4 regions of the Paenibacillus sp. FSL M7-1046 genome follow, and region 1 is predicted to be linked to each of the others. Evidence: predicted binding sites of a transcription regulator. Region 1 holds the regulator's gene; each other region holds the start of a gene.
The links. The regulator Rex, encoded in region 1, represses fermentation and respiration genes when NADH is low (regulators of the CRP and FNR family bind a similar motif). The targets are predictions, from matches to a motif close to TTGTGAAATATTTCACAA.
Positions count from the first base shown of each region.

Region 2: the regulator Rex is predicted to act here: its motif matches at 2,068-2,085, upstream of adhE (bifunctional acetaldehyde-CoA/alcohol dehydrogenase).
Region 3: the regulator Rex is predicted to act here: its motif matches at 3,521-3,538, upstream of NYE29_RS01125 (phosphoketolase family protein).
Region 4: the regulator Rex is predicted to act here: its motif matches at 2,691-2,708, upstream of NYE29_RS30910 (DUF1641 domain-containing protein).

Region 1 covers NZ_JBBOXB010000001.1:4,956,264-4,961,884, forward strand. The annotation lists gene NYE29_RS21880 (hypothetical protein) at 1-91, shown strand, start outside; gene dinG (ATP-dependent DNA helicase DinG) at 208-3,069, shown strand; gene NYE29_RS21890 (redox-sensing transcriptional repressor Rex) at 3,083-3,850, shown strand; gene NYE29_RS21895 (amidohydrolase) at 3,837-5,138, shown strand; gene NYE29_RS21900 (cell wall elongation regulator TseB-like domain-containing protein) at 5,200-5,621, shown strand, end outside.
Region 2 covers NZ_JBBOXB010000001.1:4,654,313-4,659,933, reverse strand. The annotation lists gene adhE (bifunctional acetaldehyde-CoA/alcohol dehydrogenase) at 1-1,992, opposite strand, end outside; gene NYE29_RS20480 (ABC transporter substrate-binding protein) at 2,435-3,904, opposite strand; gene NYE29_RS20475 (carbohydrate ABC transporter permease) at 4,039-4,911, opposite strand; gene NYE29_RS20470 (carbohydrate ABC transporter permease) at 4,913-5,621, opposite strand, start outside.
Region 3 covers NZ_JBBOXB010000001.1:307,409-313,029, reverse strand. The annotation lists gene NYE29_RS01145 (FIST signal transduction protein) at 1-1,019, shown strand, start outside; gene NYE29_RS01140 (methyl-accepting chemotaxis protein) at 1,032-2,096, shown strand; gene NYE29_RS01135 (hypothetical protein) at 2,251-2,430, opposite strand; gene NYE29_RS01130 (GntR family transcriptional regulator) at 2,666-3,388, shown strand; gene NYE29_RS01125 (phosphoketolase family protein) at 3,653-5,621, shown strand, end outside.
Region 4 covers NZ_JBBOXB010000001.1:6,893,374-6,898,994, reverse strand. The annotation lists gene NYE29_RS30920 (alpha-galactosidase) at 1-1,763, shown strand, start outside; gene NYE29_RS30915 (nitroreductase family protein) at 1,846-2,463, opposite strand; gene NYE29_RS30910 (DUF1641 domain-containing protein) at 2,790-3,227, shown strand; gene NYE29_RS30905 (NAD(P)/FAD-dependent oxidoreductase) at 3,268-4,446, shown strand; gene NYE29_RS30900 (alpha/beta fold hydrolase) at 4,651-5,391, shown strand; gene NYE29_RS34690 (hypothetical protein) at 5,388-5,552, shown strand; gene NYE29_RS30895 (DUF2785 domain-containing protein) at 5,557-5,621, shown strand, end outside.

The sequences.
Region 1 (5,621 bases):
GGCACTCCCGGAACCGAATGTCAATCTGGAGGTTTGCCGCAGGCGGGGAGGAAAGCTGCAATTCGGAAATCAGCTTGTTTCGCTTTTGTAATCATAGCCCACTCATTTAAGCGATGCATCCACTTCAACAAGCGGTGTGCATCGCCTTTTTTCGTAACTTCTGTTATGCTGATAAAGAGTCTCAAGTGAAAGGGAATAGAACTTATAATGAAATTTGCCGTGCTTGATTTTGAAACTACGGGAACCCAATCTGTGGGTGAGATCATCCAGGTTGGCCTTGCCATTATAGAAGAAGACCGGTCCATCTCCCGGGTGTATGGTTCTTACGTCAAGCCCGGAACACCGATTCCTCCTTTTATTACGGGCTTGACCGGCATCACCGATGAAGATGTGAAGGATGCGCCAGAGCTGGATGAGATGATGATGGAGCTCGTCCCGCTGCTTGACGATGTAGTGCTTGTTGGACATAATGTTGCTTTTGATTTCCATTTTTTGCAGAATGCTTTAGACCGCTGCGGCTATTTGCCGTTTCAGGGACGGATTCTGGATACGATCGATTTCCTTAAAATATGCTTTCCGTCCCTTACGACCTATCAGCTGGGTGCGGTAAGTAACCATTTTGGCATCACGCATGACCGTCCGCACCAGGCGGACAGTGACGCAGAAGCTACAGCGATTGTGTTGCTTAAATGTCTGGAAGAGCTGTATAGTTTGCCTCTGCTGACCATTCAGCGGCTTAACGAGCTGTTTGCCGATGAAGACAGTGACTTGGCCTGGTATTTTGACGGCCTGCTGCGGGAGCGCGAGATGGAGACCTTCCAGCCGGAAGGAGAGCTGAATTTTCACCGTCAGCTTGCACTGGCTGTAGGCGACTGGACTGAGCTGGCGCCTCCAAGAGAAGAAGGTGTTGGCAATCCTGTGGAGAATGTATCCTTTGAGGATTATATGGCCGAGGTAACCAAACGGCTTAAGGATACGCTTCCGCAATATGAAAGCCGGGAAGCCCAGGAGATCATGATTGGCGAAGTGAATACGGCCCTTCGGGAGGACAAGCACCTGCTGATCGAGGCAGGCACCGGCACCGGCAAATCGCTCGGTTATCTGCTGCCGGCCATTTATCAGAGCGTACGTACCGGGCAGAAGGTTATGGTCAGCACTCATACTATCAACCTTCAGGATCAGCTGCGCGAACGCGATATCCCGCTTCTGACCAGTGTTGTGCCTTTCCCGTTTAAGGCTGCGATATTCAAGGGGAGAGGGCACTATTTGTGTCTGCGCAAGTTTGAACATAAAATAAATAAAAAGGACTTCGTAAGTCCCCGGGAAGAAGCGCTTACGGCAGCGCAAATGATCGTATGGCTGACCCAGACGGAATCGGGTGACGATGAGGAGCTGAATTTGAGCGGTCGCGGCGGGGATTTCTGGGAGACGGTAGCCAGTGATACCGATTCCTGTCTGGGCCGTTCCTGTCCGTGGTTCCGCAAATGCTACTACCACCGGGCCAAACATGAAGCAGGGATTGCCGATGTGGTCATTACCAATCACTCTAAGCTATTCGCAGACGTCAAGGCCGGGCACCAGCTGCTTCCGGCTTATGAGCATCTTGTCATTGACGAGGCCCATCATTTGGAGGATGTGGCCGGCAAGCATCTGGGTATGCAAATGAAGTATTTCACGGTAGCTCATACGCTTACAAGGCTGTATAAAGACAGCCGCAGCGGCCAGCTGCCGGCACTGCGCCAGACTCTGCAGTCCTCGGGCAGTGAGCAGGCTTCGGAGTGGAGCGGCGTAATCGATAAAATCTATCCCGACCTGCTTACTGTAAAGGAAACTTGGGATACACTGAGCGACAAGCTGTTCGGCCTATTGCCCGAACGAAGCGATGCAGCGGCAGGTGAAGCTGGCCAGCTGGTCACACGCCTGCTTCCCGGCAGCAAGCCTAAAGATTGGGAAGAGCTGGCGGCGCTGGAGAATACGCTGCACTTAGCCTTGAGCGACATCATCCGCAGAGGTGACAAAATGCTCAGCGAGATGCGCGATACAGAGAGTCAGTCGTCTTCGGACAGCCTGGTGACCGATATCGGAGGCTTGTTCAAGGATTTGGCATCCATCCGGGAACAAATCCGCTTCTTTATGGGTCTCAGTGACGATAATATCGTGTACTGGATGGAAGGGAGCGGCAACTACCGGGGCAAGTCGCTTCAGCTATACGCCGTGCCTGTCGATGTAAGCAGCCAGCTCAAGGATCTGTTCTTCGACAAGAAGAAGAGCATAGTGCTGACCTCGGCCACGTTATCGGTCGACAAGTCCTTTCAGTTCATGATTGACAACCTTGGTCTTTCTGAAGCCTCAGAGCAAGGGCGTCTCATGACAGCGCTGCTGCCTTCACCGTTCAAGTACCGTGAACAGGCGCTGCTAGTCATCCCGCGCGATTTCCCCAGTGTTAAGGGCAGCGTAGGCGATGCGCGTTTTGTAGACAAGCTGGTGCATTCGCTGGCTGAAGCGGCGGCGGCGACCAAGGGGCGGATGCTGGTGCTGTTCACCTCCTATAAAATGCTGCGCCAGGTTTATGATCCGCTGAAAGAGGCCTTGGCTTCCCAGGACATTACGGTTCTGGGCCAGGGTGTGGAAGGAGGCAGCCGCAGCAAGCTGATCCGGCGTTTTCAGGACAGCTCTGCATCGGTATTGCTTGGAACAAGCAGTTTCTGGGAAGGAGTCGACATCCCTGGCGAGGCGCTGACCTGTCTTGCGATTGTAAGGCTGCCGTTTCAGCCGCCGAATCATCCGCTGGCCGAGGCAAAGGCGGAGCTTCTGCAGGCCCAGAAGAAGAATCCTTTTATGAAAATGTCTGTTCCACAAGCAGTGATCCGGTTCAAACAGGGTTTTGGACGATTGGTCCGCACTGCGCAGGACCGGGGAATTGTTATTGTATATGATACCAGGGTCATCGAAGCTTATTACGGGAAGTACTTCCTGTATTCACTCCCTGGTCCGAAGATGGAGCACATGCTTACCGATCAGATGGTTCCGCGGATTGCGGAATGGCTTGAAGAGGGCGGCGTTTCCTAATCTGTCATTGTTTATGAATTTTTCCATCTCTTTGTACCATAGGCTGTGTCCCGTTCGCGGAGCGGGCACTGCACGTGGTTGTCATACGATATCGCGTCAGTGCAATTCTAAATTAGGAGGAGAAAACATGAAATCGGATAAAATATCGGAGGCCGTCGTTCGCAGACTCCCAGTGTACCTGCGTTTCCTGAACGATCTCCAAAAGCGTGAAATCTCAACCGTTTCTTCTCAGGAACTCGGGCAGAAGCTGGACCTTAATCCGGCGCAGATTCGTAAGGATCTGGCCTATTTTGGTGATTTCGGCAGAAAAGGCATTGGATATGACGTGTCTTATCTCATCGAAAAGATCCGTCACATTTTGAAACTGGATCAACAAATCAATGTGGCCCTGGTAGGTGCCGGTAACCTCGGTCATGCCTTGTCCAATTACAATGCTTATCTGAAGGATACTATGAAAATCACCGCTGTATTTGATTCTTACGCTCCCAAGATTGGACAAAAGATCAACTCTCTTACGGTTCAGCCGATGGAAGAGCTGGGTCAGACCATCCGCGATCAGGGAATCCGGATCGGGATCATCACTGTACCGGACAGCGAAGCACAGAATGTGGCTGATATTCTGGTAGAATCGGGCATCGAGGCGATCCTGAATTTTGCACCGGTCATTCTGAAGACACCTGCAACCATCCGGATTCATGCTGCCGACTTTACGACTGACCTGCAAAGTCTGGCGTATTATTTACATGATGGAAAGGAAGGAATTACAGATGAGCAGCAATAAGATGGTAATTGCAAACGGACGTTTTCTGGTTCCCGGAAGCGAGAAGCCTGTCTTGAGCGGTTATATGACTATAGAAAATGATTTGATCACATACATAGGGGAAGAGAAGCCCGTTATTGAAGAAGGCACAGTGACGCTCGACGGCAGCCGGCTGCTGTTCATGCCGGGTCTGGTCAACACCCATGGCCATGCTGCGATGTCGCTGCTGCGCGGCTACGGGGATGATATGGTCCTTCAAGCCTGGCTGCAGGAGAAAATGTGGCCGATGGAGGAGAAGTTTACCGGAGATGATGTCTACTGGGGCACTTCCTTATCCGTTCTGGAGATGCTGAAAGGCGGCACAACCACCTTTTTGGATATGTATGATCATATGGACCGGGTGGCCGAGGTGGTCGAACATTCCGGTATCCGTGCGGTGCTGATGCGAGGTGTTATTGGTCTATGTCCTGAAGAGGTGCAGAACCAGAAGCTTGCGGAAGCTGTTGCGTTCGCCCGCAACTGGCACGGCAAGGCTGACGGCAGAATTACATCCATGATTTCACCGCATGCCCCGTATACTTGTCCTCCGGACTTTTTCATGCGGTTCGTGCAGGCGGCACATGACCTGGACCTGCCGATGCATACGCATATGTCGGAAACGCTGCGTGAAGTGGAGCAGAATGCCGCTGATTACGGCCTGCGTCCTGTAGCGCACCTGGAGAAGCTGGGGATGTTCACCCGCCCGTCCTTAATCGCCCATGGTGTCCACCTGAACGATGAGGAGATCGAAATCCTCGCCCGCCACAAGGTGGGTGTATCCCACAACCCGGGAAGTAACCTGAAGCTGGCCAGCGGGGTTGCACGGGTGCCTGAGCTGCTGAGAGCCGGAGTCAAAGTTTCGCTGGGTACGGACGGGGCGGCAAGCAACAATAATCTCGATATGTTCGAGGAAATGCGGCTTGCAGCACTGATCCATAAGGGAGTCAGCGGCGATCCTACCGCAGTTCCGGCACCGGAAGCGCTGCTGATGGCCACGCAATACGGGGCGGAATCGGTCTTCCTGAACCAGGTCGGACGTCTTGCAGCGGGGATGAAGGCTGATTTTATTGCAATTGATATCGACCAGCCTCATTTACTGCCGCATAGCGACTTGCTCTCCCACGCTGTGTATTCGGCCAGCGCCAAGGATGTAGAGCATGTCTGGGTGAACGGCAAGCAGGTTGTGAAGCATGGTCAGTGCCTGACGCTGGACGAGGAAAAAATCCGCCGCAAGGCGCAAGAAACTTTTGAAGGGCTGCTGAAGCGTTAATACGACTGCCGCCGCAGTTGAATTTATAACGTTTCATATATTAAGGAAAGGAAGCTGCATTTTGAGGAAAAGGAAAAAATGGCTTCTGCTGGGGATCGCTCTGTTTCTGCTCATTCTGTTCGGTCTAAGCCAATTTTATGCCTATATCATGAAGGACCAATGGAATGAACGCAGCGCGGCCAAAGAAGTTGCCAAGACCCGGGCGGGACTTACTGAGGTGTCCAAGGCGCAGAAATCGGTATGGGACGAAAATTCGGTGTACTGGGTGCTGACCGGGAAAAATGAAGCCGGAACGGATCTGATGGTGTGGGTAAGGTTCACCGTGGACGGTAAGCCGGCCGGGGGCGATAACGGAGTCTATGCGGAAGAGCTGGCCAAAGGAACCTCGGAGAAGCAAATCCGCTCCATTATAGCCTCCCAGCTGCCCGGCATCGATATTAAACGGCTGCTTCCGGGTGTATATAATGGGGAATACGCCTGGCA
Region 2 (5,621 bases), 300 kb from region 1:
TACGTCCATACCTGTATCGGCAACAGCAGTCTTAGGCAAGCTATATACAAACTCAGGGTCGATGATCGCTACGTCCGGAGTCAGCTCATAGTCTGCAAGCGGATATTTAGTATTATTTGCAGTAGTTTTGTCAGTAATAACCGCGAAAGAGGTTACTTCCGAACCTGTACCCGATGTTGTTGGAATAGCTACAAATTTAGCTTTGTTGCCGAGCTTAGGGAATTTGTATACCCGTTTGCGGATATCCATGAACTTTTGTTTCAGACCGTTAAAGTCAGCATCCGGGTGTTCATAGAACAGCCACATTCCTTTTGCAGCATCCATTGGGGAACCGCCGCCGAGTGCGATGATGCAGTCCGGTTGGAATCTGTTCATCATAGCTGTACCTTTTTCCACGGTAGTTGTCGATGGATCCGGTTCAACTTCCGAGAACACTTCGATCGCTACAGGAGTCTGGCGTTGACGCAGGTAATGCTCCACTCTTTCTACATAACCCAGTTTAACCATCATAGGGTCAGTGATAATTGCTACGCGGGTAATATCAGGCATTTTGGCCAGGTATTGAGTGGATCCCTTTTCGAAATAAATCTTATCAGGCACCTTAAACCATTGCATATTCACGGTACGACGGTTCACCCTTTTCACATTGATCAGATTGATGGCAGTTACGTTTTGCGATACCGAGTTGCGTCCATAAGATCCGCAGCCCAGAGTCAGCGAAGCGATATTAGTATTGTAAATGTCGCCGATGGCGCCATGTGTTGAAGGCGAGTTAACAAGAATACGTCCAGTTTGCAGACGGTTCGAGAACTTCATGATAACTTCTTCATTGTTGGAATGGATAGCCGAGCTGTGTCCCATGCCGCCGAATTCAACAACTTGAGCTGCGCGTTCAATCCCTTGGTCAGCGTTCTTAACCTTGTAGCAAGCCAGAACCGGGCTAAGTTTCTCAGCGGACAGCGGGTACTTGGTGCCTACGCCTTCGAGTTCAGCTACCAGAATCTTCGTTCCGGCAGGAACCTGAATACCGCACATTTCAGCGATCTTCACAGCGGATTGACCTACGATTGCCGGGTTAACCGCACATTTTTCTACATTCATTGCGCCGTTAGTCAGCTTAGCAGCTTCTTCTTTATTCACAAAGTAGCAGCCATTTGCGATCATTTTCTTTTTCACTTGGTCAAAAATTGCTTCTTCAATAATAACAGCCTGCTCAGAAGCGCAAATCATACCATTGTCAAAAGTCTTGGAAAGAATAATGTCAGTAACCGCTTGGTCGATATCAGCACTTTTCTCAATGAAGGCAGGTACGTTACCAGGGCCTACGCCGAGAGCCGGTTTACCGCAGCTGTATGCCGCTTTAACCATTGCAGATCCGCCTGTTGCCAGGATAAGAGCGACGTCCGGATTGTTCATCAATGCGTTTGTTTTGTCCATTGTCGGAAGCTCAATCCACTGGATACAGTTCTCAGGAGCGCCTGCTTTCACAGCTGCATCATGAAGAATTCTTGCTGCTGCGGCACTACACTCTTGCGCTGATGGATGGAAACCGAATATAATAGGATTACGTGTCTTAGCGGCAATCAGTGCTTTAAACATCGTGGTGGATGTTGGGTTGGTTACCGGTGTGATACCCATTACGATTCCGACCGGCTCGGCAATTTTTTGGAAGCTGTCATATTTATTATCTTCAACGACGCCTACTGTTTTGTCGTATTTAATTCCGTGCCAGATATATTCTGTTGAGAAGATGTTCTTCGTAATTTTGTCTTCGTATACACCGCGTCCTGTTTCTTCTACAGCCAATTTTGCCAGGTACATATGCTTGTCGAGCCCAGCCAATGCCATTGCATGAACGATTGTGTTAACTTGCTCTTGATCCAGCGCCATATACGCTTCTTGAGCTTTCTTTGCTTTATCCACCAAAATCTGAATATACTCTTCAGCGGTGGTTTGTTTCACTTGGGCGGCGACTTCGTTTTTAACTGCCATCTCCCTCGTCCTCCTGTCAATTTTTAGGTTGTTTTTCTCTACACATTTATCTTATCACATCCTCTTCAATATTTAAAGTGAAATCTTTCACAAAGTATAAAGTTTTTTTTGATTTGTTTTCAAAGCGCTTTCATTTAATCATATTCAGGTATTATTTCCATTTTATATGGTAAATTTCGTTTATATTTGTCCAATCTGCGAACACTAAAATAAGGACTCTAACCGTATGAACCTGTTACAGGGGTCTACAAAGCATTGCTTTGCTATTTATTGGTATTTACATCTATATTTCTTTATCTTATTCCTCCCGCCACATCCTTGATCGCCTCTTCCCTCACCTAACCTTTGAAGAACTATTTACAGCAAAAAGACAGGGAACAACGTCCCCTGCCTCTTCCGCTTTTTACATTTCATTTATAAAAATTACTAAATTATAAATTCCCTACTCTACTTTAATAGTATCAAAGAATTTCTCCTGCACAGTTTTGGCAGCAGCATCAAGCTGTGCTTTGGAGTCGGTGCCTTTTTTGGAGAACAGCTCCTGAATCACATTGGACAGGGTTGCATAGTAATCTTGAGTATTGTACTGTGCTTCCGGTTTGCCGTCCAAGAGGGCCATAATATCCGGGTTATATTGGTACACGATATCGGAATACTTGTCATATACCGCTTTGGTCTTCTTGCCGAACTCGGAATCTGCAGCATAGTAGTCCAGAAGCGGCGGGATGAAGTATTTGCCGTCCGCTTTACGCTGCTGCAGAATAGCGTCGAGCGCATCGAGACCTTTATCGGAGAAATAATCAAAGGTAATGTAACGGAACGCCATCTCCTGCTCGTCTTTTGTAGCGTTAGGATTGATGACCAGATAGTCTCCGCCAAGTACTCCAGTATGCTTGCCGCCTTTTTCAAAAGCAGGCATCGGATAGGTCAGCACATCTGCAGGCTTCAATCCGCCTTGATTCAGCGCTTGCTCAATAACTCCGTCGGAACCCGCCATTACCATGGCCGTACGTCCTTGTTGGAATGCGCCTACAGCATCACCCCAGCCAAGTGCCCAATCCTGAGGAATTGCTTCCGCTTCCCATCTCAGCTTCTTGTAGAAGTCCAGCGCTTTCACACCTGCATCGGAATTGAAGGTTGCAACAACCTTGCCTCCTTCAACTTTTTGAATTTCTCCGCCCGCTTCGAACAGGAAGTTGGTCCAGTTCCAGCCTGCTTCATTGCCTTTACCCATAGGTGCGATACCGGAAATGCCTTTTTTGGCATCTGCTACACCTTTGGCTGTATTCAGCATATCATCCCAGGTCCAATCCATTGCAGGCACCGCTACACCTTTGTCATCCAGCATTTTTTTATTGATCATTGTCGTGGTAACATAACCCTTCTGTGTGACCCCGTAGACTTTACCGTCAATAATGAACTGGTTCTGCAGCACCGGATTGATCTGATCCTTGTATTCATATTTGTTCCAAAGATCGGTAATATCGGCAACCCAGCCTTTTTCAATCAGGAATTTGGCTTCTGTAGCATAAGTGTTGAAGAAGGTCGGCGCTTCATTCGCAGCCATCTTCACGCCGATTTCACTTACGTTGTACTGCCAGTCGTCTTTAACGATCTCCACATTCGGATACTCTGCCTGGAAGCGTTTGATCCGGTCATCTTCCTGTGCCCTCATTTCTGTCAAGTCAGGTGTAGGATAGTGAATTTTGATCGTTACTTTTCTCTGAGTGATATCATCCACGGGCGCATCCGTTGGAGCAGCAGTTTTATCCGCTGTCTCAGCAGTAGCTGCTGGTGAAGCTTCCCCTCCCTTATTCCCCTGTGCATTTCCGTTGTTGTTATTGTTGCCGCAGGCGGATAACAACGAGCCGGTCACAAGGAGACAGGCTAATACGCTGGAATTTTTACGCATTGAAACTCCCCTTTTCAATTCATAATTAGCTAACAAAATCATCATAAAAGAGAAATCGCTTACAAACGAGGTGTATTTATATTCCTTATGTGTGCATGTTTACGATCTCTGCATAGAAGAAGTCATATTCTGATTCAGCCCTTAACCGCTGACAGCGCCACCCCGCGCATAATGAATCTCTGAAAAATCAGGAAGACCAAAATTGGCGGCAGCGAGACTAGAAAAAGAATAGCGAACTTGATATTAGTATTGAGCGCCTTGACGTTGATCACATATTTATAGATCGATGTCGCAAGTGTATATTTGTCCTCGCTATGCATGACGAGCGATGGCCAGAACCAGTCATTCCAGGCTGTCGAGAAGATAAAGATCGCCAGTGTGGCGAAGATTGGAATGGACAGTGGTACGGCGATTGAGAAGAAGCTTCGCGGTTCCGAGGCACCGTCAATCCGCGCAGCTTCAAAAATCTCAGGATGGAGCCCGTCAAAAAAGTTCTTCAAGAGCAGGAAATAAAACGTATTCGCCCCGGCAGGAAGCCAGAAAGCTGCATACTGGTTCAAGAGTCCGAGTTCCTTAAGATTGACAAAGTTCGGGATCATATAGCTGGTCGCCGGAATAAACAGTGTCATCAGGAAGAAGAAATAGAAAACTCTCTTGAACGGAACATTCATCCGCGAAATACTGAAAGAAGCAAGACCGAGCACGACCAGGGTCATAATCATATTCCCGACAAAAATATAAATCGTGTTCCTGAGGAATTTCAGCAGGTCAATGTAATCCAGCGCATCTTTCAGGTTGGCGAAATGCCATTCCTGGGGGAAAAAATGCGGCGGGAACGAGTTGACCTCCTGATTGGATTTCAGGCCGTTGAACATCGTCATCAGGATGGGATACAGCATGGTAAAGATCATAATCAGAATGAAAAACACCATAATTCCATAGACGATTTTGTTGCTTGTTTTCTTCAAATCATGTTCGGAAAGAATCCCTCTCTCAGCGCTCTTCATCTTAGTTGTCCTCCTTATTCAGCTTGAACTGTAAAATGCCCAAACCGCCGAGGACAACAAACATCAGCATGCCCAGTGCAGTCGCGGTTCCATAATCCAGTCTGGTAAATGCATACTTCACAATTAGCAGCGCATAGGTCAGCGTCGTCTTATTGGGTCCGCCGTCAAGCAATGCCAGCTGTGATTGGTATCCCTGGGAAGTCGCGATGACCTGCAGGATCAGCATCAGGATAATCAGATTGCGCAGTGAAGGAAGTGTGATATGGCGGATACGGGCCCAGACACCGGCACCGTCAATTTCCGCAGCTTCATACCAGTCGCGTGGAATACTGAGCACGGCTGCCAGATAAATCAGCATCCCGGAGCCGAACTGCTGCCAGGTTTCCATGAACACCAGTGAGATCATCGACCACCTGCTGTCCGTCAGAAACGGGATCTGGTCTGCACCCATCGTGCCCAGCAAGGCATTGATCGGGCCTACGGGATCATACAGCCATCTCCACAGCCCATAGAGCACTACGGCCGGCATAACATAAGGCAGATAAGCCGCAACGCGTACAAAACCGCCGAATTTTCTCAGTTCCGAGATAGCGATAGCAAAAGCGATCGGTACCCAAAAGCCTATAACCAGACAGAGTCCCATATAGTAGACTGTATTTTTGACAGCAATCAGAACATCGGGGTCCGTGAGGGCTCTCGCATAATTGTCC
Region 3 (5,621 bases), 4.6 Mb from region 1:
CTTTTGACACATTGGACGAAGTCAAACGTTACCTGGGGGAAAAGCCAAGCAGCCGTGGTCTCGTGCTGTTCGCCTCCGCTGGTGCTGTCAGGGAACTGTCCCCGCATGCGCCTGCAAATGCCGTGTTATGTTCGACCAAAGGTGAATATACCCCGAAGGGTTACCGGAACGGCGTGGTTTCGGGGTTTGAATACGATGCAGATATCGCCGATATTGTGGAAATTCTGCACCCGCCTGTGCTCAGCGGCGATAACCTCAAGGCCTCGTACCATAAAGTAAAAGACAACGTGAATGCGTTTCTGCTGCTGCTGTGCGACGGAAGGGCTGCAATGGAGGAGACGATTCTCTCCTCGCTTTATTTCATCGATCAAGAGTTCAAGGTGCTTGGCGGAAGCGCAGCGGATGATGAGAGCGGAGAGACCTATCTTTATATCGGAAGCCGCCGGGTGCGCAACCTGGGAATCTTTTTCAACTTGACCGCCCGTACCGCATTGATCAAAGAGAACATATACGTTCCGACCGGAACGAAACTGCTGGTAACAGAAGCGGATGTGTTTGGACGAACGGTATATTCGTTTAACGGCCGCCCGGCGGCAGAGGAATATGCGCGTGTGCTGGATGTGAAGGAAGACCTGTTAGCCGGGCATTTCCTGAGCAACCCGCTAGGCAAAAGATACGAAGACGATCTGATTATCGCATCTCCGATGGTCATCAATCCGGACAAGTCTATTACCTTCTACAGCCAATTGATGCCGAGCACTTATCTGGAGGTGCTTAGCGCGGCTGACCCGCTTGTGGTGCTGGAGCAGACACTGCGTGAGATTCCGTTTAAGCCTGCTTTTGTACTGAACATCAATTGTACGCTGCGCGACCGGCTGTTCCTCCGGGATGGCTTGTGGGCAGGATTTGACGACAAGATGATCGGGTTCTGCGGGAACACCGCCGGCTTCATCAGCTACGGGGAGCAATATTACAAAAAGCATGCCAACCAGACAATGGTATTACTGCTGGTCGGATAAGGGGGACTCATTATGCAATGGATCAACAAGCTGCGCGCTTCATGGGGGAAAAGCAGCCGTGACGCGGATATAGAAACTCATGGCAGCGTCATCCAGACAGAAAAGGACAGTATGCCCGGCCAATCAAGCACCTGGAATGATTCGAATCCCGTCTCCAAGCCATTATCCTATGGCATTCATGCCTATTCCTTGGCGGAGCAGATCAGCCGCGAAACCGGGTTCATCCTCCAGGAAGAGGGACGGATGGTAGAGGATTTCGCAGCTCTGCGCGCGGGAAGCGGAGAGATGATTAGCCAGATCGGCGGAACGCAGCGGCTGCTGGAGCATTTAAAGGCCAACAGCGAGCAAACTGAAAGGCTTATCAATGAAATGTATGGCAGTCTCGCGTTTTCCTCAAACAAAATTGAATATGCGAAGGAAGCCAACGTACAGATATCTGCTGAAATGCAAAAAGCCTCGGCGATATTCACCCAGTTTGTATCTTTAAATCAAGAGCTAAGCCAGCATTTTCAGAGTATTGGGCAGCTGGCGGGCATTATTACGGAAATCGCCGAGCAGACCAATCTGCTGTCCCTGAACGCAGCCATCGAGGCGGCAAGGGCTGGTGAGCATGGACGGGGGTTCGCGGTCGTTTCTTCAGAAATCCGCAATCTTGCCGACCGGACCCGCAGCCACGTGGAAGAAATTATGGGTTCGCTGTCGGGGATGACAGGCGTGATAGAACAGCTACACGACAAGTCCAGTGATGGAACACGGGCCATGGCAGAGACGAACGAGCGGATCGGCCAATCGACCGTTTATATGAACGAGATCGTCGAAGCGGAGGAAGAAGTATTCCAGCATCTGGAGAAAATACAGGTTTCCCAGGACAGCAGCCTTGAAGATGTGGAACGCATCAATGCCGATCTGCTGCATGTCATAGAGAAATCAGGACAGGATTCCGAACAGTTTGAGATGCTTGTCCTTACGATTCAGAAAAAAGCTGATCATTTTCAGCAGATGCTGAATCACTTGCATCAGATAGCCGAGCTAAGGAAGCTTGATGAAGAGGGAGATGCAGCCGCCCGGCGTGAATAAGGCCGGTTTGTAAAGAGCGGCTTTAATGGTAAGTAAAAAGGTCTGCCGCTTAAAAGAGAGCAATAAAAAACCCGCAGTAAGGATTATTCCCTTGCTGCGGGTTGCTTGCGTTCTTGTCTATGTCAGTGTGTATGTAATATAGATAGACAGACGTTTAGTTTTTATCAATGAGTTCAAGTTTTTCAAGGATCTTTATTGTTGTTAAGGCGGATAACTGAACGGCTAATTCAACGCTTTCTTTTTGAATCCCGTCCTTCTCAATAGCATCCTTGTTCTCTGAGAAGACTTCTTCAGTTACTTGGCTGATCAGACTTTTGACGATTTCAATATGCATAATAAACTCCCCCTCTCCGGAAAAATAGCCACATTCTTATATTTCGGCAGATCATCAGGTTTTTCTTTGAAATAAACCTTCCTCAATTAGCAGAAATCGGGTGGAGAAAAGTATAAACCATGACGTTATTATGATATAGTTAATATTGATTTTTAATCCATACCCTTTCGTTAGTACCGAAGAGGTTGTTTGAATACATAACAATTGTTACAGAAGACCTGAGAGGGAGTACTCCATGACACAATTTGTCTACAAGCAAATAATTGATGACCTTAAAATGAAAATCTTTGCTGGACAGTTTGCGGATATGAGATTACCCGATGAACGCAGTCTTAGCGAAACGTACCAGGTTAGCCGCAGCTCCATCAAGCGCGCATTAACCAAAATGGAAAGCGTCGGAATCATTTTCAAAAAACGAGGTTCAGGCACTTTTATTAACCCCTTATACATAAAAAACGAATCCATTTTTAATTATGAAGGATCTAATCTGGGCGTCACCGACAATTTCCAGATGCATGGCAAGAAACCTAAAGTCAAAGTATTGAATTTCGAGGTCATTCCGCCAACAAAAGAATTGCAGCGGGATTTGTTCCTGGGGCCTCATGATTTTGTATATAAAATCGTCCGCTTGCGCCTGTTCGATGATGATCCCTTTATGATAGAGACGGGTTATATCCCGATAAAAATCGTCCAGGATTTAAACCAGACGATTATCGAGGGCTCCATTTTTAATTATCTGGAAGACTCGCGCAACCTGGCCGTAACCAAATCATTTTTATCTATTTTTGCCGAGCCGTCCTTGTCCACGGATCAGGAGCTGCTGCACTTGAAAGAAAATGAACCTGTTGGCATTATGGAGGGGATTTTCTTTTTGGACAATGGTACTCCCTTTGAATTTTCCCATATGCGGTTTCATTATCAATATTTGAAATTTAATACGTTTGTATCTGTTCATTAAGGAGCAGAATAAGACCGGGAACTTTCCCGGTCTTATTTTTTTGTATACTTTACTTTTTTGTGGATGTAACGTATTTACATAAATTTCAATATAACCGTGTTTTGACAGCGTTTTTCCTGAGTTCTTCATACTATGTTCAAATTTTCACAAAATTGGACCGTATCACTTGTCAAAAAGGTTGTATTTATTTTGAGCAGAGGTATGATGTATTTGTAGAGAAAAAGGATGGCAATAAGCAACAATATATATATAGGAGTGGATGAAATGGGATTATCAACCATGAAAGTCGATTATTCGTCTAAAACGTATCTGGAAAAGCTTGACGCTTATTGGCGTGCAACCAACTACATTTCGGTAGGTCAGCTGTATTTGAAAGACAACCCGTTGTTAAGAGAACCTTTGAAAGATGCTGACGTTAAGATTAAACCTATCGGACACTGGGGTACCATTCCCGGCCAGAACTTTATTTATGCCCATTTGAATCGTGTAATTACTAAATATGATTTGAACATGTTCTATGTTGAAGGTCCGGGTCATGGCGGTCAGGTTATGGTTTCGAATTCCTATCTGGACGGAAGCTATACTGAGATTTATCCGGAAATTACGCAGGATATCCCGGGTCTCAAAAAACTGTTCAAACAATTCTCGTTCCCGGGCGGCGTTGCTTCCCATGCTGCACCTGAAACTCCGGGATCCATCCATGAAGGCGGCGAGCTGGGTTATTCTTTATCCCACGGCGCTGGCGCTATTCTGGATAACCCTGATTTGATTTCGGCTGTTGTCGTTGGAGATGGTGAGGCTGAAACCGGACCACTGGCCGCATCATGGTTCTCCAACCGCTTCATCAACCCTGTTACAGATGGCGCTGTTTTGCCGATTCTGCACTTGAACGGATTTAAAATCAGCAACCCGACGATTCTGTCCCGTCAATCGAAAGAAGAAATCACCGCTTACTTTACAGGCATGGGCTGGGAGCCGTTCTTTGTTGAAGGTGAAGACCCTGAACATATGCATCCGGAAATGGCGAAGGTACTCGATACTATCGTCGAAAGAATTGCAGCCATTCAAAAAAATGCGCGTGAAAATAACGACCTTACCCGCCCGGTATGGCCGATGCTCGTCTTCCGTTCCCCGAAAGGCTGGACTGGACCGGCAGCATGGGACGGTGTGCCGAATACCGGTTCGTTCCGTGCCCACCAGGTTCCAATTCCGGTTGACCAGAAAAATATGAAGCATGCTCCAGCTTTGCTTGAATGGATGAACAGCTACAGACCGGAAGAATTATTTGATGAGAACGGCCGCTTGAACGCAGAGCTTGCCGAAATCCTGCCTACAGGCGACAGACGTATGGGGATGAATCCTGTTACTAACGCTGGCAACCTTATCAAAGATTTGCGTCTGCCGGATTTCCGCGACTATGTGCTTGATAACTCCGTTCCAGGTAAAGTAGTAGCCCAGGATATGGCCGTTCTCGGAAAATACCTGAAAGAGGTTGTCCTGCTCAATGAAGATAACCGCAATTTCCGGATTTTCGGACCAGATGAAACGATGTCCAACCGTCTGGGACCTGTGTTTGAAGTGACCAAACGCCAATGGCTGGATCAAATTAATGAACCTAATGACGAATTCCTCGCTTCGTATGGCCGTGTAATTGATTCCCAATTATCGGAGCATCAGGCGGAAGGACTGCTGGAAGGTTATGTATTAACCGGACGTCATGGCTTCTTTGCAAGTTATGAAGCTTTCCTGCGCGTTGTGGATTCGATGATTACCCAGCACTTCAAATGGCTGCGTAAAGCAACCGATCAAGGCTGGCGCGCTGATATCCCTTCACTCAATGTTGTCGCAACATCAACCGTGTTCCAGCAGGACCATAACGGTTATACGCACCAGGATCCGGGTTTGCTGGGTCACCTGGCAGACAAAAAACCGGAATTCATCCGGGAATATTTGCCGGCTGATGCCAACTCCCTGCTGGCTGTATTTGACACCATCCTGAACGACCGTCAAAAGATCAACCTGATTGTGTCGTCCAAACATCCGCGTCCACAGTGGTTCTCGGCTCAAGAGGCGCAGGAATTGGTTGATAAAGGACTCAAGATCATTGACTGGGCCAGCACAGACAAAGGCGGAGAGCCTGATGTTGTATTCGCTTCTGCAGGTACCGAACCTACGATTGAAGCTTTGGCTGCCATCTCTATCCTGCATGAGAAATTGCCTGAGCTGAAAATCC
Region 4 (5,621 bases), 1.9 Mb from region 1:
CCGGGCTGCGGATTATCCTCAGCTATACCGTATTTAATGAATTGAATGCCATTACCCGTTCTGTGCGGTTTGTCAATGAAGGCAGCCAGTCGCTGAGGCTGCTGCGTGGACTCAGCATGAGCGTGGATTTCCGTGACTCGAATTACGATATGCTTCATTTGTCCGGGTCCTGGGCGAGGGAGCGATATGTGGAACGCAGAGCGCTTGCTTCCGGCATGCAGGGTATCGAGAGCCGCCGGGGAGCGAGCAGCCATGCGCAGAATCCATTTATCGCCCTGCTGTCCAAAGGTGCGGATGAAGACCATGGCGAGGTATATGGCGTCAGCCTGGTTTACAGCGGCGGATTTAGCGCACAGGCTGAGGTTGAGCCGTACAAGACAACCCGCTTATCCATCGGGGTTAATCCTTTCGACTTCAACTGGCTGCTGGAGCAGGGACAGGCGTTCCAGACTCCCGAAGCCGTACTGGTCTTCTCGGCGGATGGCATCGGTTCGATGTCACGGACCTATCATAAGCTGTACCGTACCCGGCTGAGCCGCGGCACCCACCGCGACCGTACCCGGCCAGTACTCGTCAATAACTGGGAAGCGACTTATTTCAATTTCACCGCTGACAAGATTGAAGATATCGCCCGTGCCGGCAGCGAGCTTGGACTGGAGCTGTTTGTGCTGGATGACGGCTGGTTCGGTCACCGCAATGATGACCGCAGCTCGCTGGGGGACTGGTTCGTGGACGCGAATAAGCTGCCGGAGGGATTGGATGATCTGGCCAAGCGTGTAAACGGGCTGGGCCTGCAATTTGGCCTCTGGTTCGAACCGGAGATGATTTCTCCGGACAGCGAACTGTACACCCGGCATCCCGATTGGTGCCTGCATGTGCCGGACCGCCGCAGAACAGAAGGACGGATGCAGCTTGTGCTCGATTTCTCCCGTGAGGATGTCTGCCAGGCGATCGGCGACAGGATAGCCGATGTGCTGCGCAGCGCGCCAATCTCCTATGTGAAATGGGATATGAACCGCAATATGACCGAAATTGGCTCCGCGCTGCTGCCGCCGGAAAGACAGCGTGAAACGGCGCACCGTTATATGCTCGGTCTTTATGGAGTGCTTGAACGGATTACCTCGGAGTTTCCGGATGTCCTGTTTGAGAGCTGCTCCGGCGGGGGAGGGCGCTTCGATCCGGGAATGCTCTATTATATGCCGCAGACCTGGACAAGCGATAATACCGATGCGATCAGCAGACTCAAAATCCAGTACGGAACAAGCATCGTCTATCCGCTCAGCTCCATGGGCAGCCATGTCTCGGCCGTGCCGAACCATCAGGTACACCGCAATACTTCTCTTGAACTGCGCGGACATGTCGCGATGTCAGGCAATTTCGGCTATGAGCTGGATCTGACAAGGTTTACGGAAGAAGAGAAGGAAACGGTAAAAGCACAGGTAGCGCTCTACAAGGAGCTGCGGCCGCTGGTGCAGTTCGGGGAGCAGTACAGACTGCTCAGCCCGTTTGAAGGCAACGAGACCGCATGGCTGATTGCGGCTGAAGATAAATCCGAGGCTGTCGTCGTATATGCCCGGACACTGGCTGAGCCTAATGATTCGCTGTATTATCTGCGCCTGAAAGGACTGGATCCCGAAGCGGATTATGAGTGGCTGGAAGGCGGAGGCGTGTACGGAGGAGATCATCTTATGTATGCGGGGCTGCCACTGCCGAATCTGCACGGTGATTTCCAGAGCGTGCTCTGGCGTTTCCGCAGAGTCTAGGATTTAACTGGTTATTATTATCACAAAAAGGCCTTGCCGCGATACTGCGGCAAGGCCTTTTTGCAGGTTGCAAGGGTCCATCTCAGAAGAATTCAACAAACTCATTTACCGGCTTGCGGTAGCCGCGCGGTCTGATCTTGCGTTTGTAGTCTTTGCCGATGGTAATCATCAGAGCCGGCACAAGATGGTCAGGGATATTTAGGGTGGCCTTGATGGCATCGGGATCAAAGCCGATCATCGGGCAGGTATCCCAGCCTTTATCCTTGGCAATCAGCATGAACTGCATGGCGGACAGGGAGGCGTTGCGAATGGCTTCATCACGCTGGAAAGCATCATTTCCTTCATAGGCATCGTTGATGGATTGAATGGTGTTGTCATATTCCTCCTGGCTCATGGCGCCAAGCAATTTCAGTCCGCTGTAAATTTCGGGTGCCTGCTGATAGGCAAGCTTATCTCCGAGCACAATAATAACGGCGGAAGCCGTATGGATTTTATATTGGTCATAAGCACCTCGGCGTATTTCCTCCTTCAGTGCCGGATCGCTGATCACCTTGTAATGTGTATGCTGCAAATTGGAGCTTGAAGGGGCGAGCCGGGTGAGAGAGAACATGTCCTCCAGCTCGTTTTGCGGGATCTTGATCCCTTCCACGAAATTCATAGCTGATCTGCGGGATTGTACCAAGTCTGTAAAAGTACTCATGATAAATACCTCCAAATGGTTATAAATTAATAGTTAATAAATATCAATAACTTATGTAAATAAACTAACTTACTAATGGTTACTTACTTAAGATAGCACGGCAATTGGGAATCGTCAATGATGTATTACACTAAATCGTGAAATTAAGTTCAAATAGAAGATAATTAATAAAAACGACAGAAAAGAAGTGATTATAATCACAAATTAAGGTTATAAAGGCAAAAAGATTGTGACGTTTATTACATAATAGGTGTTATAATAGACGCATGGGTTATTGAATTGACTATTATCAAGCGTTACAAGCTAATGCAGAGGAGAGTCCAACAATGTCAGAAACAATTACGCAAACCACTCCTGAACAGGAAGCACCGAAAGCCTCTTTAACCAAAGAGGATATTCTGGATCAGCTTTTGAAGCCGGAAGTTCAGGAATCTTTAACCACCTTGATAGAACAGCTGCCGCAGCTTACACAGCTTGTAGGTGTATTAACGAAGTCTATGGACTTTGTACAGTCGGTTGCATCCGATGAAGTACTCAAGAATGATACGGTGGGCGCTATTAAAGAAATTGCCGAGCCGGTAGTAGGTTCCGTCAAAAATATGGCGGCTACTGTGATCGAGGCGAAAGACCGGGCGAATGAAAGCACCGAGACGATCAGCGTGTTCGGAATGATGAAGATGATTAAGGATCCGCAGGTTCAGAAGCTTCTCCGCTTTATGAATGCTTACCTGCAAGTCAGCGGCGAACGCAGCCAGCAGAAATAATTAATTCTAATCTCATACGTAAGGACGGAGGAAACATCATATGTCAAAACATATCGTTATTCTAGGAGCAGGTTACGGCGGATTGCTGAGTGCCTTGACTGTGCGCAAATATATGAGCAAAGCTGAAGCAAAGATTACAGTTGTCAACCAGTATCCAACCCACCAGATTATTACCGAATTGCATCGTCTTGCCGCAGGCAGCGTGGAAGAGAAAGCTGTTGCTATGCCGCTGGCGAAGCTTTTTGCCGGTAAAGACATTGATCTTAAAATTGCCAAAGTAAAATCCTTCTCCGTTGAAAGCAAACAAATTGCGCTCTCGGATGGCACGAATCTTACTTACGACGCCCTTGTTGCTGGCCTTGGCAGCACGACGGCTTATTTTGGAATTCCGGGACTTGAACAATACAGCATGGTATTGAAATCGGCTGCCGACGCCAATAAAATTCACGGTCATATCGAAGACCGGATCCGTGAGTACGCAAAAACCGGCAATGCGGCTGACGCGACGATTCTAATCGGCGGTGGCGGATTGACGGGTGTTGAGCTTGTAGGTGAAATTGCCGACGTGCTGCCGAAACTCACCAAACGTTATGGGGTGGATCCAAAAGCGATCAAGCTGCTGCTCGTGGAAGCAGGTCCGAAGATTCTCCCGGTACTGCCCGATCACCTGATCGAACGCGCTACATCAAGTCTTGCTGCACGCGGCGTACAATTCCTAACCGGTCTTGCCGTTACTAATGTGGAGGGCAACACCATTGATCTGAAGGATGGCCAGAAAATTGTGGCCAACACGTTCGTATGGACCGGCGGTGTACAAGGAAATCCGCTGATCGGTGAATCCGGTCTTGAAGTTAACCGTGGACGTGCAACGGTAAATGAATTCCTGCAATCCACATCGCATGCCGATGTATTTGTTGCCGGTGACAGTGCTGTTGTATTTGCTCCGGACGGCCGTCCTTATCCGCCGACTGCACAAATCGCCTGGCAGATGGGTGAGCTGATCGGCTATAATCTGTATGCTTACCTGAATAATAAATCGCTGGATACCTTTAGTCCGGTCAATTCGGGCACACTCGCCAGCCTGGGCCGTAAAGACGGGGTTGCTATTATCGGCGGCAACTCAACGCCATTGAAGGGCTTGCCTGCAACGATGATGAAAGAAGCAAGCAACATCCGTTATCTGACGCATATCAAAGGTTTGTTCAGTCTGGCGTATTAATTTAAATTAGCCAGCTTTGCTGGAAGCCAGTTCATAGGATCCCCTTTTAGTTACCCGAAAACACCTGGTTTTTTCTTGAGGTGCGGGTGCTGGAAGGGGTTTTTTTTCTGTGCTGAATTGCATAGTTAATAACTGGAAATTAATTTAAACTAAATTTGTTTTGGGATGTATATTGAATACGTGTGGTAACAGGAGGCCGGTATGATGCTGTTTTATAGATACACACGAAAAAGCGCACCGGCGGTTATTTTCATCTCTGGCTTGGGAGACGGGGGTGATTCCTGGAGTGGGGTACAGGATCGGATAGCAGCGTTAACGACAACCCTCTCCTATGACCGGGCCGGAATCGGCGCAAGCACAGTAGCATCGGGTTCCCGTACTTGTGATGACCTGGTTCAGGAACTGCATAGGCTGCTGTCCAAGCTGGCAGTGGAGCCGCCATATATCTTGGTAGGACATTCTTTCGGCGGATTGGTCGCCAGACAGTTTGCCGCTAAATTTCGATCCCGCACAGCGGGACTTGTTCTGGTGGATGGCGTACCGGAGTATAAGGAGCTTGCTTATGAGGAGGTTCTGCCCGTGCATTTGATCCCGGCGAACAGGGCTTATCTGGAGAATCCCCTGCTGAACAGCGAGAACATTGACAAGCTGGCGAGTTATAGGCAGATAGCTGAAACTGAGCTCCAATGGCCGGGTACTCTCCCGATGTCGATTATTACAAGAGGGCTCCCTGATGAAGGAGAAGGGGATTGGCCGTCGACTGCAATCCTCGAGCTGGAGCAGAAGCTGCAGAGGGGATTCTTGCGGTGGTCTGCGGCTGGCCGCCAGAGGATCGCGGGAGGCAGCGGGCACTATATTCACCATGATGAGCCGGAGATTGTCATTGAAGAGATTACGGCAATGATTGCACAATGTACCGATAGACCTGAAGGGGTGGAAGAATGACGGATACAAGAAACGGGTTAAAGCTGGATTTGCAAAGAATCGAGGAGGAACACTATCAGCTGCGTGATGGTGAAGCGGCAGGAGATTACATCAGCCGGATGCTGGAGTATATCGGCGACCCGGACCCGGAGCGCTGCCCACGCGGCAGATGCACTGGATGAACCGGTGAAGTGCCCGGAGAGTGATGCGGCGGTGCAGCTGGAAGTCCTGGATGCGGTACAGGGTATGCT